Linked DNA regions of Luteolibacter sp. LG18. The protein of the gene in region 1 interacts with the protein of each later gene in a pairwise test. Links are inferred from orthologs where the notes say so. Each region holds a gene or a part of one and is shown on either strand. Other genes may lie near its edges.

Region 1 (4,014 bases):
CGGCGATCGCCTTGGCGGCGCGCTCGACGGCTTCCTCGAGCACGTCGATGAGCTGCACGTTGTCGCCCGAGCGGGTCTTCATCACCTTGCGGTCCTCGCCGAGGATCGAGCCGAAGGCCACGTGGCGGTAGTCGTGCTTCTTGCCCCAGCGTTCGGCGGCGTCGAAGATCTGGCGGAAGTGCAGCGACTGCGGCACGCCCACGACGTACCAGACATGGTCGGCCTTCCAGGTGTCGACGCGATATTCCAGCGTCGCGAGGTCGGTGGTGGCGTAGAGGAAACCGCCGTCCGCCTTGCGGATGATCGCCGGGTTGTCCGTCCAGCCATCCTCTTTGTGGACGCGGAAGGGGTCCTGCTCGTCCGGCACGTTGCCCGAGGCGAAAATGCAGGTCGCGCCATCGCTCACGCGGGCGATGCCCTTTTCCACGAACTCGTCGACGAGGCCGCCCAGGCGGTCGTTGTAGAAACTCTCGCCCAGCCAGTGGTCGAAGGTGACGTCGAGGCGGTCGTAGATCTTCTGGAGACCCTGCTTGGAGACCTCGATGCAGCGGTGCCAGATCGCCTGGTTCTCCTCGTCACCGGCCTGGAGCTTCACCAGTTCCAGCTTGCAGGCATCGAGCACGGCGGGATCGGCCTTGGTCATGGCGTTCACCTCGCGGTAAACGCGCAGCAGCTCGGCGATCGGGTCGGTCACGATCGCGGTGTTGTCCAGCAGGTGCTTCCACCCGTAGATGATCATGCCGAACTGGGTGCCCCAGTCGCCGATGTGGTTGTCGGTGATGACATTGAAGCCCAGGAAGCGGGCGATGCGGGAAAGCGCGTCACCGATGATGGTGGAGCGGATGTGGCCCACGTGCATCGGCTTCGCCACGTTCGGCGCGGAGAAGTCGACCACCACCGTGCGGCCCGCGCCGACGTCCGGCACGCCCAGCTTGGCATCGCCCAGCAGGCGGGTGACCGCCGCGGCATAGGCCTCCGGCAGGATGCGGAAATTCAGGAAACCGGGGCCGGCGATCTCGGCGGTGGCCAGTCCGGCCAGGTCCACGCGGTCGATGATCTCCTGGGCCAGCGCGCGCGGGTTCGTCTTGCGCTGCTTGGCCAGCACCATCGCGGCATTCGACTGGTAATCGCCGAAGCGGAGGTCGGTGGCGGCGGTGACGGGCGTGGCGGCGGCCTCGCCGATCACGGCGGCGACGGCGGCGGAGAGGCGGGATTCGAGGTCCTGCTGGAAGGTCATGGCGGTGGAACGCGCGGCGTATCAGTTGCCTGGCGCGGCCACACGGGACGATTTTGGATCGAGAATGGCGAGTATTTCCTCGCGTGAATCCGCGGCGGCGATCTGGCGGCGGATTTCGCCGTTGGTGAACATCTTCGCGATCGCCGCGAGCGTCCGCAGGTGGAGGTGATACTCCTTCCGCGGCACGATGAAGAGGAACACGAAGTGGACCGGAGCCCCGTCCAAGGCTTCGAAATCGATGCCCTCCTTCGAGCGGCCCAGCACCGCGATCACCCGGTCGATGTTGTCCGAGAAGGCGTGGGGAATGGCCACTCCGGCGCCGATGCCGGTGCTCACCAGCTCCTCCCGCACCTTCAGCGAGGCCAGAGCCTCCTCATGCAGCGGGCCATCCAGCATCCCGATGTCCCGCAGGTGGTCCACCAGCTCCACGATCGAGGGCCAGTGCCCATCCGCCCTCATTTCGGGCAGGATTTGATCGGTGGAGATGAGCTGGCTCAATTTCATGAACGAGGAGGAGAAGACGCGATGATGCGTTTGGGAGGTCGGCGATTACCGATGTGATCCAGCCTTGGCAAGCGGATTCGCGGGGCGGGAAGGATGCCTTGTTTGCTGGAGCTTTGCAACTTGCCGCATCATGGCTGCCTCCGGTAGCGTTGCGACATGGTTCGTACCGCTTGCCGTTTCCTCGCCGTGGTGTCCGCATGCACCGTGTTGACCCAATGTGGTGGCCCGATGGGCACCGGCAACATGGGCGGTCCCACCCCCGCCGAACGCTCCGCGAAGATCGCCGCCGAACCGACCGGGGACTTCTATTACGGCCGCCGCTACTACGTCCACAAGACCCGCTTCTGGGGCTACCTGCGCAAGCCTCACGACTCCTGGAGCCGCGCCAAGCTGGTCGTCTTCCAGGAAGCCGTGAAGACCAATCCGGACCGCCTGCCGGAGAATGGCCCGGACGGTCAGCGCTACGGCTTCGACAACAACTACGACTATCGCATCCGTGGCAGCTACACCGGCCGCCAGGTGTATGAGCCGAACAGCAACCAGTTCCTGCCGGAATTCCGCCTCACCGGCTACGAGGTGGTCGACCGCAATCCCGGCTGGCTGTTCCGCCCGGATGACCGTTACGAGCCCACCCGGATCACGCTCGTTCCGCGCTGATTCCTAGCAGCTTCCCTTCCGAGCTTCCTCCCCCCCCCATGGAAATCCGCTCCTTCCCCCGCCAACCACGCGACAATCCGGAGAACGGTCCCGCGGGGAATGCCGAAGCCCGGCCGTATGCGGTGCCCGATGGTCCCCGGACCCGGGTCCGCAGTCGCCGTCGCGTCAAGCGGGAGAATCGCCGCAAACTCCTGCTTCTGAGAACCATCGTGCTGGTCGCCCTGGCCGGGGTAGTCCTGGTGGGGGTGATCGGGGTCGGCATCCTCAAGGAAAAAGAGGCGGGCGGAGAGGGGTGGAAGGACCCCGATGCGGCGTTTCGCGGCCTTCATGCCGCCGGGACCAAAATGGAGATCCCGGTACCCACCAGCGAGGAGGCGGAAGCCTTGGTCCGCAAGGTGCTCGCGATGCGCTCGGCGGACGAATTCCAAGGGCATGTCCGCCTCCGCGGCATGAGCGAGGCCGAGGCCGTGGAGTTTCTCACCACCCTTCCCGAGCGGGAAGGAAAGATCCGCAGCCTGCTCTGGCAGGGTTCCCAGAACGCCAATGGCCTCCAGATCGAAGGGGTGGTGGTGCAGTTCGCCAAGGAGGGGCGTCCGCTCCGGATGGCCTTGCTTACGCCGGATGGCGCCGGGCATTGGCAGCTCGATCTCGCGTCATTTGCCTGGCACAATGACGTCGATTGGCAGGATTTTTACGACGGGCGCGCCCGTGTGGCGGACTATCGCCTGTTGGTGGCCAAGGATTCCTACTACAATGGCGGCTACGCCGATGAAAAGGCGTGGAGTTGCTACGGCATCAGCCATCCCGGCTCGGATCTGGTGATGATGGCCTACTGCCCGCGAAGCGGAGCGGAGGATGTCTCCCTGCACCGAATCCTGAAGGACAAGAAAGGATCGCGTGTGACCCTGCGCTTGGAGCGGACGGGTGATGGAAACAACCGCCAAGCCGAAATCCGTTCGGTGCTGGCGGAGGACTGGGTGGTCACGGACGCCCCGTTCGACGGGAGCTCCCGGTTGGGAGTCCCGTCGTCCGGTGAATGACGGGGGGCGGAATCAACCGCCGTAGGAGGACTCCACGCGGGAGGCCACGTCGCGGTAGCCGTAGTCGACCTCGTAGATCTGCTTGAAGCATTCCAAGGCGGCGACCTTGTCGCCCATGTCGGCGTGGATCACGCCCTTTTCGTAGAGGACTTCCTTCTTGGTGTTGTCCATCGCGTGCAGGTCGGCGAGCGCGTCGCTGAGCTGCTTGATGGAAAGGTCGAACATGTTCTTCGCCTTGAACGTGCGGCCCAGCAGCAGCAGCACCTTGGTGCGGATGTGCGGGTTGCGGGTCGCCTGCTGGAGGTGCGGGATCGCGCCGGTGTAGTCGCCGGCGTTGTAGAGCGCCTGGCCGAGGTCGAAGCGGAGCTGCGGGTCGGTCGGATTCTGGTCCACGCGGCGCTTGGTCTCCTCCACCTGTTCGGCGAGGCGGGCGGCCTTCCGTTCCTGGAGCTGGGCCTGGAGATCGGCATTGTCCGGATCGAGGGCCGCGGCGTCCTCAAGGGCGCGCATGTGGGCCTCGTTGGCCCGGTCGTTCATCTGGGAAGCCTTGTTCTGGAGCGCCACGTCACCGTTGCT
Region 2 (7,483 bases), 730 kb from region 1 along the record:
ACCTCGCGGAAGCTGGCCGATCAGATCCAGGAGCGCGTGGCTTCGTATCGGGCCGCCAATGGTTTGGCCGCTGACCAGCCCGTTCCGGCCGATGCGGTCACCGCGTCCGCCAGCGGCCTCGATCCCCACATCAGTCCGGCCAATGCCGCGCTCCAGGTCGCCCGGGTCGCCAAGGCCCGCAACCTGCCCGCGGAAAAAGTCCGTGAACTGGTTGCGGCGAACACGGATACGGAGGACCTTGGCTTGCTGGGGGACCCCGGAGTGAACGTGCTGAAGCTGAACCTGGCTCTCGATAACCTCTAACCGCCACACACCATGAACCCGATCCGTCTCAAACTCGCCGTTGTTCTCGCCGTCGCCATCGCGTTGGTGGCGATCGGCTTGGTGCAATGGAAGCATCGGGATGGCCTCTCGATTCCGGATGAGAAGGTGGCCGGAGTGGAGTTGCTCGCAAAGACCCAGAGCGGGCCGGGCTATTTCCATGCCGCCAATGAGTCCACCGCCGAAGATGGTGGTCCATGGATCACCCCGGACGAGGCGAACGCGCAACTCGACCGCGTGGTGTCGGTACGGAAGCTCTCCGGGGCGGGGATGGAGAAGGTGAAGCTGCTCGTTTCCAAACTCACTGAACCGCATCCCTCGCGCTTGGTCGGCGGCGAGCGCATTCCGCTCGTGCGGCTCAATTTGGCTCTCGACGAGATCAAGGAGTGAGCCCCAGGGAGCAGGGACATTCTTGTCCCTGTTCTTCTGTTGGAAAAACGTTATGAATGGTTCCGCACGCTTCATGGAAACCACTCCCAAATTCTGGAATCCGAACGAGGAAATCGCCAGACACGGAGTCCATCTGCCGCATTGGCAGCAAGACCATTCCACATTCTTCCTGACCTTCCGGCTGGCGGACTCGATTCCCCAATCCAAGTTGGAGAAGTGGAAGGAGGAGCGGGTCGTCTGGTTGGAGATGCATCCGAAACCGTGGACCGAGGATGAAGAGCGGGAATACCACACCCGCTTTTCAAATCTGATCGAGCGATGGCTGGATGGAGGGGAGGGCGAGTGCCTGTTGGGGCGACCGGCAGCAGCCTCAGCCTTGAGGAAGGTGCTGCTCACCAAGGATCAGGAGCGCTATACCCAGCACTCCTTCGTGATCATGCCGAATCATCTTCATGTTCTGGCGTCGATTGGAACGGCTGAGACCCTTGAGGGCTTGGTGAAGATTTGGAAGGGAGCGTCATCGCGGAGAGTGAACGTGGCGTTGGCTCGTTCCGGGGAGCTTTGGCAGGCCAATTACTACGACCGCTTGATTCGTGATTCGGAGCATTTTTGGAACTGCGCCCGCTACATCCGACGGAATCCGGTCAAAGCGCGTCTTAGTGCCGGGCAATACGTGCTCCATGAATCAGATTGCGTGAGGGAGGCTTTGAATACCTTGAGATGAAGGTTTTCCGTTCAGATGACCCTTCAGACACAAGGACAGGAATGTCCTTGCTCCCTGATGGCCGTCCCGATCCCGATGCGCTGCTCGCGCAGGTCCAGCGTGAGGAAAACCAGGGCAAGCGCGGCCGCTTGTTCCTGTTCCTCGGGATGTGCCCGGGAGTGGGGAAAACCTACGCGATGCTGCTCGCCGCGCGCCAGCGTCGGAAGGAAGGACTGGAGGTGCTGGTGGGCGTGGTGGAAACCCACGGCCGCGTGGAGACCGAGGCCTTGCTCGACGGGCTGGAGGTGATGCCGCGCAAGAAGCTCTCCCACGGCGGCCACCTGTTGGAGGAGTTCGATCTCGATGCCGCGCTGGCCCGCCGCCCGGACCTGCTGCTGGTGGACGAGCTGGCGCACACCAACGCGCCAGGCACCCGCCACCGCAAGCGCTACCAGGACGTCATCGAATTGCTGGACGCCGGGATCGATGTCTGCACCACCGTCAACGTCCAGCACATCGAGAGCCAGGTGGACATCGTGCGTCAGATCACCGGCGTGGCGGTGATGGAAACGGTGCCGGACTCGATGCTCGACCGCGCGCACGAGATCCAGCTCGTGGACCTCAGCGTGGAGAAGCTGATGCAGCGCCTCGCCGAGGGGAAGGTCTACCTCGGCGAGCGCGCGCAGGCCGCGGCCGATGGATTTTTCCGTGAGGGCAATCTAACGGCCCTGCGCGAGCTCGCGCTGCGTTTCACCGCGGAGCGGGTGGACCGCGATCTCGAGGACATCCGCCGTGCGCGACGGGTGAGCAGCCCGTGGAAGACGAACGCGCGGTTGATGGTCGGCGTGGGCCCCTCGCCGTACTCGGAAAGCCTGATTCGCTGGGCCCGCCGCGCCTCGGGCCGGCTCGGGTGTCCGTGGCTGGCGGTGTGGGTGGAGCGCACCCAGCCGCTCACGCCGCAGCAGCAGGACCTGCTCGCGCGTGGACTCAATCTGGCGCGGAAGCTCGGCGGCGAGGTGGTGCATGCCACCGGCGACGACATCGCGGCCACGCTGTTGCAGGTGGCCCGCGAACGGAACGTTTCCCAGATCATCGTCGGCAAGCCGGACAAACGCTCGCGTTGGAAAGCCTCGCTCGCCGACCAGCTCATTGCCGGCAGCGGCGACATCGATGTGTGCGTGGTGAGGCCATTGGTGGGGCGCCCGCCTGCCGCCGCGAAGGCTCCGAAGGCCCCGCCGGTTCATGCCGCGGTGGAATATGGCAAGGTGTTGCTCGGTACCGCCATGCTCACGGCGGCGTGTTGGGGCCTGCGCTCGATCGGCGGCTACACCATGCCCGCGCTGGTGTTCCTCTTCGGGATCGTGATCGCGGCGCTGCGTTATTCGCGCGGCGCGGTGCTGCTGATGGCGGCGTTGTGCGCGCTGGCGTGGAACTACTTTTTCATTCCGCCGCGCTTCACCCTTCAGGTCCAGAAGCCGGAGGACGTGGTGATGCTGGTGCTGTTTTTTGCCGTGGCCACCGCCATGGGCCATCTTACCGCGCGCTTGAAGAAACGCGAGATCGCCGAGCGGCGGCGGCAGATGGAGACGGACGCGCTGCTGCGGGTCACCCAGAGCGCGGCGCTCGCACCGGAAACCGGCAAGGGCCTGGCCGAGGCGCTGCGGATCATCGATTCCGTGCTCGATGCGGACACCGCGCTGGTGGTGCGGCGGCTCGACCACACGCTGCCGTCCGAGGTCCATCCCGCGAGCACCTTCGTGCCGGAGGAGCAGGAGTTCGGCGTGGCGGCCTGGGCGTATGGTAACAAACAGACCGCCGGGCGTTTCACCGACACCCTGCCGCAATCGCAGGCCACCTGGTTTCCACTCCAGACGGCGACCTCGACGATGGGCGTGCTCGGCGTGAAGACCCGCGAGGGCGCGCTCGATTTCGTGCGGCGGCAGGCCATCGAGGCCTTCGCGCTCCAGCTCGCGCTGGTTCTGGAAAAGGAGCACTTCATCCAGGCGGTGAACCAGGCGGAGCTGATCGAGAAATCCGAGCGCCTGCGCCGCACCTTGCTCGACAGCGTTTCGCATGAGCTGAAAACCCCGTTGGCGGTGATCCGGGCCGCGGTGGAGGGCATCGGCGGGCCGACGAGCGATCCGTATATCTCGGAAATCGATACCGCGACCAAGCGGCTCCAGCGGCTGGTGGACGGGCTGTTGCAAATGACGCGACTCGAATCGCAGGTGGTGGAGCCGCAGCTCGAATGGACCGATGTGGTGGAGATGGTGGATGAAGCGACCTTTGCCGTGGGCGACCTTCTGAAAGCCCATCCGGTGGAGCTGCATCTGCCGGAGGATTTCCCGTTCGTGAAAACCGACCACGCGCTGGTGGTGCAGGCCCTGGCGAACATCCTTCACAACGCCGCCGTCTACACGCCAGCGGGCACGCCCATCGAGGTTTCCGCCCGCCACGCGGAGGGCCGCTTTCATCTCAGCGTGCGAGACCACGGCAAGGGGCTGCCTGTCGGCGAGGAATCGCGGGTGTTCGGGAAGTTCTACCGCGCGCCGGGTTCTCCCGCGGGAGGCACCGGCCTCGGCCTTTCGATCGCACGCGGCTTCATCCGTGCGCTTGGCGGCGACATCACGGCGTGGAATCATCCCTCCGGCGGCGCGGTCTTCGAAATCGCCATGGCCGCCGAATTCATGGATCCTGGGAGCCAGGACATTGCCGTCCTTGTTTCTGAAACCTTCAAAGGGTCTTCAGCCTCCTCATGACCGCCCTCATCATCGATGACGAAATCCAGATCCGCCGCCTGCTACGGCTGGCCTTGGAATCGCGTGGCTACACGGTGAAGGAGGCGGAGAACGGCAGGCTCGGCTTGCAGGAGGCGGCGTTCGCTCGTCCGGAGGTGGTGCTGCTCGATCTCGGACTGCCGGACATGGACGGGCTGGAGGTGCTCAAGGAGCTGCGCGGTTGGAGCGACGTGCCGGTGTTGATCCTGTCCGTCCGCGATCAGGAGGACACCAAGGTCGCCGCGCTGGAACACGGGGCCGATGACTACGTGACGAAGCCCTTCGGCACCGCCGAGCTGCTGGCGCGGCTCACCGTCATCCAGCGTCGCCGCCAATCCACCGAGTCGCCTGAGATCACCGTCGGCCCGCTGGTCATGCACCAGGACCGGCACGAGGCCGAGCTGGCGGGCGTGCCGATGAAGCTCACTCCCACCGAGTTCGCGTTCCTGCGCGTGCTCGCCCGGCATGCCGGAAAGATCGTCACCCAGCGCCAGATCCTCCGCGAGGTCTGGGGACCGCAGGGCGACGGGCAATCGCACTACCTGCGCGTTTACACCAACCATCTCCGGAAGAAGCTCGGCGACAAACTCATCATCCGCAACGAGCCGGGGATTGGTTATCGGTTGCTCGAATCGCCCTGATCGCCATGCTCGCGGCATGGAACCGAAGCGCTGTTTCTGGGTGCCCGTGGACAAGCCGCTCTATGTCGAATACCACGATACCGAGTGGGGCGTGCCGTCGCGGGACGAGCGCCATCTTTTCGAAATGATCTGCCTGGAAGGCGCTCAGGCGGGCCTCTCCTGGTGGACCGTGCTCCAGAAGCGCGAGCACTACCGCAAGGTGTTCCATCAGTTCGAGATCGCGAAGGTCGCGAAGATGACCGACGCCGAGCTGGAGAAGCTGGTGCTCGATCCCGGCATCATCCGCCATCGCGGCAAGATCGAGGCGTTTCGCCAGAACGCGCGTGCATGGATCGCGCTGCGGGAGAGGGAAGGGGATGTGGTGAAGTGGCTGTGGAGTTTCATCGGCGGGAAACCGCGTGAGCAGAAGGTGCGGTCCCGCGAGGACATGAAAGCGACCTCGCCCGAATCCGATGCCATGAGCAAGGCCTTGCGGAAGGCGGGGTTCAACTTCGTGGGGTCGACCACGATGTATGCCTTCATGCAGGCCACCGGCATGGTGAACGATCATGAGGCCGGGTGCCTTTGTCGGAAAAAATAGCTGGGAGCAGGGACATTCCTGTCCCGTTTTTCAAAAGCCACCCAGCTTCGCTGGCAAATTTTCGGAAAACGGGACAGGAATGTCCCTGCTCCCAGCCAGCATTACTCCCCGTGCAGCGTGAAGACCACGCGGGGTAGCATCGCCTTCGCGAGCTCCTCGGTGGTGCTTTGCGGATGGCGGCTCCATTCCAGGGCCGCGCCGCAGATCGACCAGCTCGCCATGGTGGCGCGGAGCTGGGTATCGGCGCTCGCGCCATGCTTCTGTAGCGGACCGGCCAGCAGGAAGTCCCGCACCATCGTCTTGATTCGCGTTTCCATGATCGGGTCGAACTGGCGCTGGTGCTTCTGGCAGCCGGCCGCCACCCGTGAGAAGAAATCGCACACCGCGAGGATGAGCTGGCGCAGGCCCTCCTGGCAGTTGCTGGCGTTGGCCAGCCGGGAATCGAGCATCTCCTGGAAATCGTCGCCGATCTTCGCCTCCAGCAGCGCGAACTTGTCGGTGAAGTGGCCGTAGAAAGTGGCGCGGTGGAGCGTCGAGCGCTTGGTGATGTCCGCCACCGTGATCGCCTCGAAGCCCTTCTCGGCCAGCAGTTCCATGAAGGCCGCGTACAGCATCTGCCGGGTCCGCTTCACGCGGGGATCCATGTCGGCAGGGCTCATCATGGCGCGACGCTACCGCCGGTGACGAAAAATCCGAGCGATTTTTCGCGACATCCGTTGACAAAGCGACAGGTGTAGCCAATCTCTCGGTGGCGATCCGAACGATCGTCGCGACAGTCAGACTCCCACTTAACCAACGAAACGACCATGAGTGCAGCCAAAGACCTGACCAAGGAAGCTCCCCGCAGCCCGCGCACCCGCCTCGGCGGCTACGTGATTCTCGCCCGCGCCATCGACAAGGGCCGCGCCTCCATCGCCGGCACCGTCGGCGAATACCACTTCGCCTGTCCGCTCGACATGATGCTCTTCGACTTCAAGGGCGTGAACCCGGACGAGGTGAAGAAGCTCCTTGAATCCGGAGCCAGCGACCAGGAGATCACCGCCTGGATCGAGGCCAACGGCCAGGCCAAGTCCGCGGAAGAGGTCAAAGGCTGGTCGGACGGCATCGAAGCCTTCCGTCCGTATGACAATCCGGAGAAGAAGGATTGGTTCGTCGGCGTCTGCGCCGAAGTCGGAATCGATCCGGCGGAGAGCACGCTCTTCGACTACCTCGATACCGATGACAAGCTGAGCTACGCGGCGGCTTGATTCGATTGACTGGGAGCAGGGACATTCCTGTCCCGTTCTTCGTCTTCAGTGAAGAGTAAGAACGGGACAGGAATGTCCCTGCTCCTTGGTTTACTGCACCGGCGCGAACAACCGTGCCGCACGGCACGCGGCGCGGAACCAGAACGAGCGCTTGGTGAAGTCGCTGACCCTCGCCTCGCGGGTCCCTTCGAAATCTTTTTCCAGCATCGCCTTCACCTCCGCCACGAACGCGGGATCGGGGGACAGCGCGCTGATTTCGAAGTTCAGCCGGAACGAGCGGTTGTCGAGGTTCGCCGTGCCGACGCAGGCCAGTCGGTCGTCGATGAGCATCACCTTCTGGTGCAGGAAGCCCTTCTGGTAGCGGTGGATTTTCACGCCGAAGGGCAGGGTGCTTTCGAGGAACGAGAAGGAGGACAGCCACACCAGCAGGTGGTCCGGCTTTTCCGGGATCAGGATCCGCACGTCCACGCCGCGGATGGCGGCGGCCTGGAGCGCGGTGAGCACGCCGCCGTCCGGCACGAAGTAGGGTGAAGCGATCCACAACCGGGTCCGCGAGGTATTCGCAGCCTCCGCCACCACCAGTTGCCAGGAGTCCGCGGGATCGGCCGGGCCGGTGGGGATCACCGCGGCCTGCGCGGTGCCGGCGTCCGGATCCGGGTCCCAATAGAGCTCCGGCATCTGGCTGCACGCCCAGTACCAGTCCTCCAGGAACACGAGCTGGATCGCCTGCACGGTGGGGCCCTCGATCTTCAGGTGGGTGTCCCGCCACGCGCCGAAGTGCTTGTCGCGGCCGAGGTATTCGTCGCCCACGTTGAGCCCGCCGA

What was found. Proteins that work in one complex are often made in the same cells at the same time.
Region 2: the proteins of llg_RS11950 (region 1) and llg_RS09070 interact in binary tests that used the Escherichia coli proteins (3 or more experiments, as listed by UniProt). The link is inferred for Luteolibacter sp. LG18 from one-to-one orthologs.

Annotation. Positions count from the first base shown.
Region 1 is NZ_AP024600.1:2,906,002-2,910,015, forward strand. Bases 1-2,768 are described here. They hold llg_RS11950 (PTS sugar transporter subunit IIA), read right to left. Parts: upstream 1,742-2,768; coding sequence 1,259-1,741; downstream 1-1,258. Other genes in these bases: argS (arginine--tRNA ligase), read right to left, coding at 1-1,237; llg_RS11955 (hypothetical protein), read left to right, coding at 1,898-2,398; llg_RS11960 (hypothetical protein), read left to right, coding at 2,437-2,768. Also shown: more of llg_RS11960, read left to right, coding at 2,769-3,438; llg_RS11965 (tetratricopeptide repeat protein), read right to left, coding at 3,451-4,014. UniProt on the Escherichia coli protein: Seems to have a role in regulating nitrogen assimilation.
Region 2 is NZ_AP024600.1:2,169,970-2,177,452, forward strand. The notes cover bases 1,110-4,373. They hold llg_RS09070 (sensor histidine kinase KdpD), read left to right. Parts: upstream 1,110-1,476; coding sequence 1,477-4,173; downstream 4,174-4,373. Other genes in these bases: llg_RS09065 (transposase), read left to right, coding at 1,110-1,435; llg_RS09075 (response regulator transcription factor), read left to right, coding at 4,170-4,373. Also shown: kdpC (K(+)-transporting ATPase subunit C), read left to right, coding at 1-303; llg_RS09060 (potassium-transporting ATPase subunit C), read left to right, coding at 316-711; more of llg_RS09065, read left to right, coding at 734-1,109; more of llg_RS09075, read left to right, coding at 4,374-4,832; llg_RS09080 (DNA-3-methyladenine glycosylase I), read left to right, coding at 4,849-5,412; llg_RS09085 (TetR/AcrR family transcriptional regulator), read right to left, coding at 5,514-6,074; llg_RS09090 (DUF5069 domain-containing protein), read left to right, coding at 6,219-6,659; cls (cardiolipin synthase), read right to left, coding at 6,750-7,483. UniProt on the Escherichia coli protein: Member of the two-component regulatory system KdpD/KdpE involved in the regulation of the kdp operon. KdpD may function as a membrane-associated protein kinase that phosphorylates KdpE in response to environmental signals.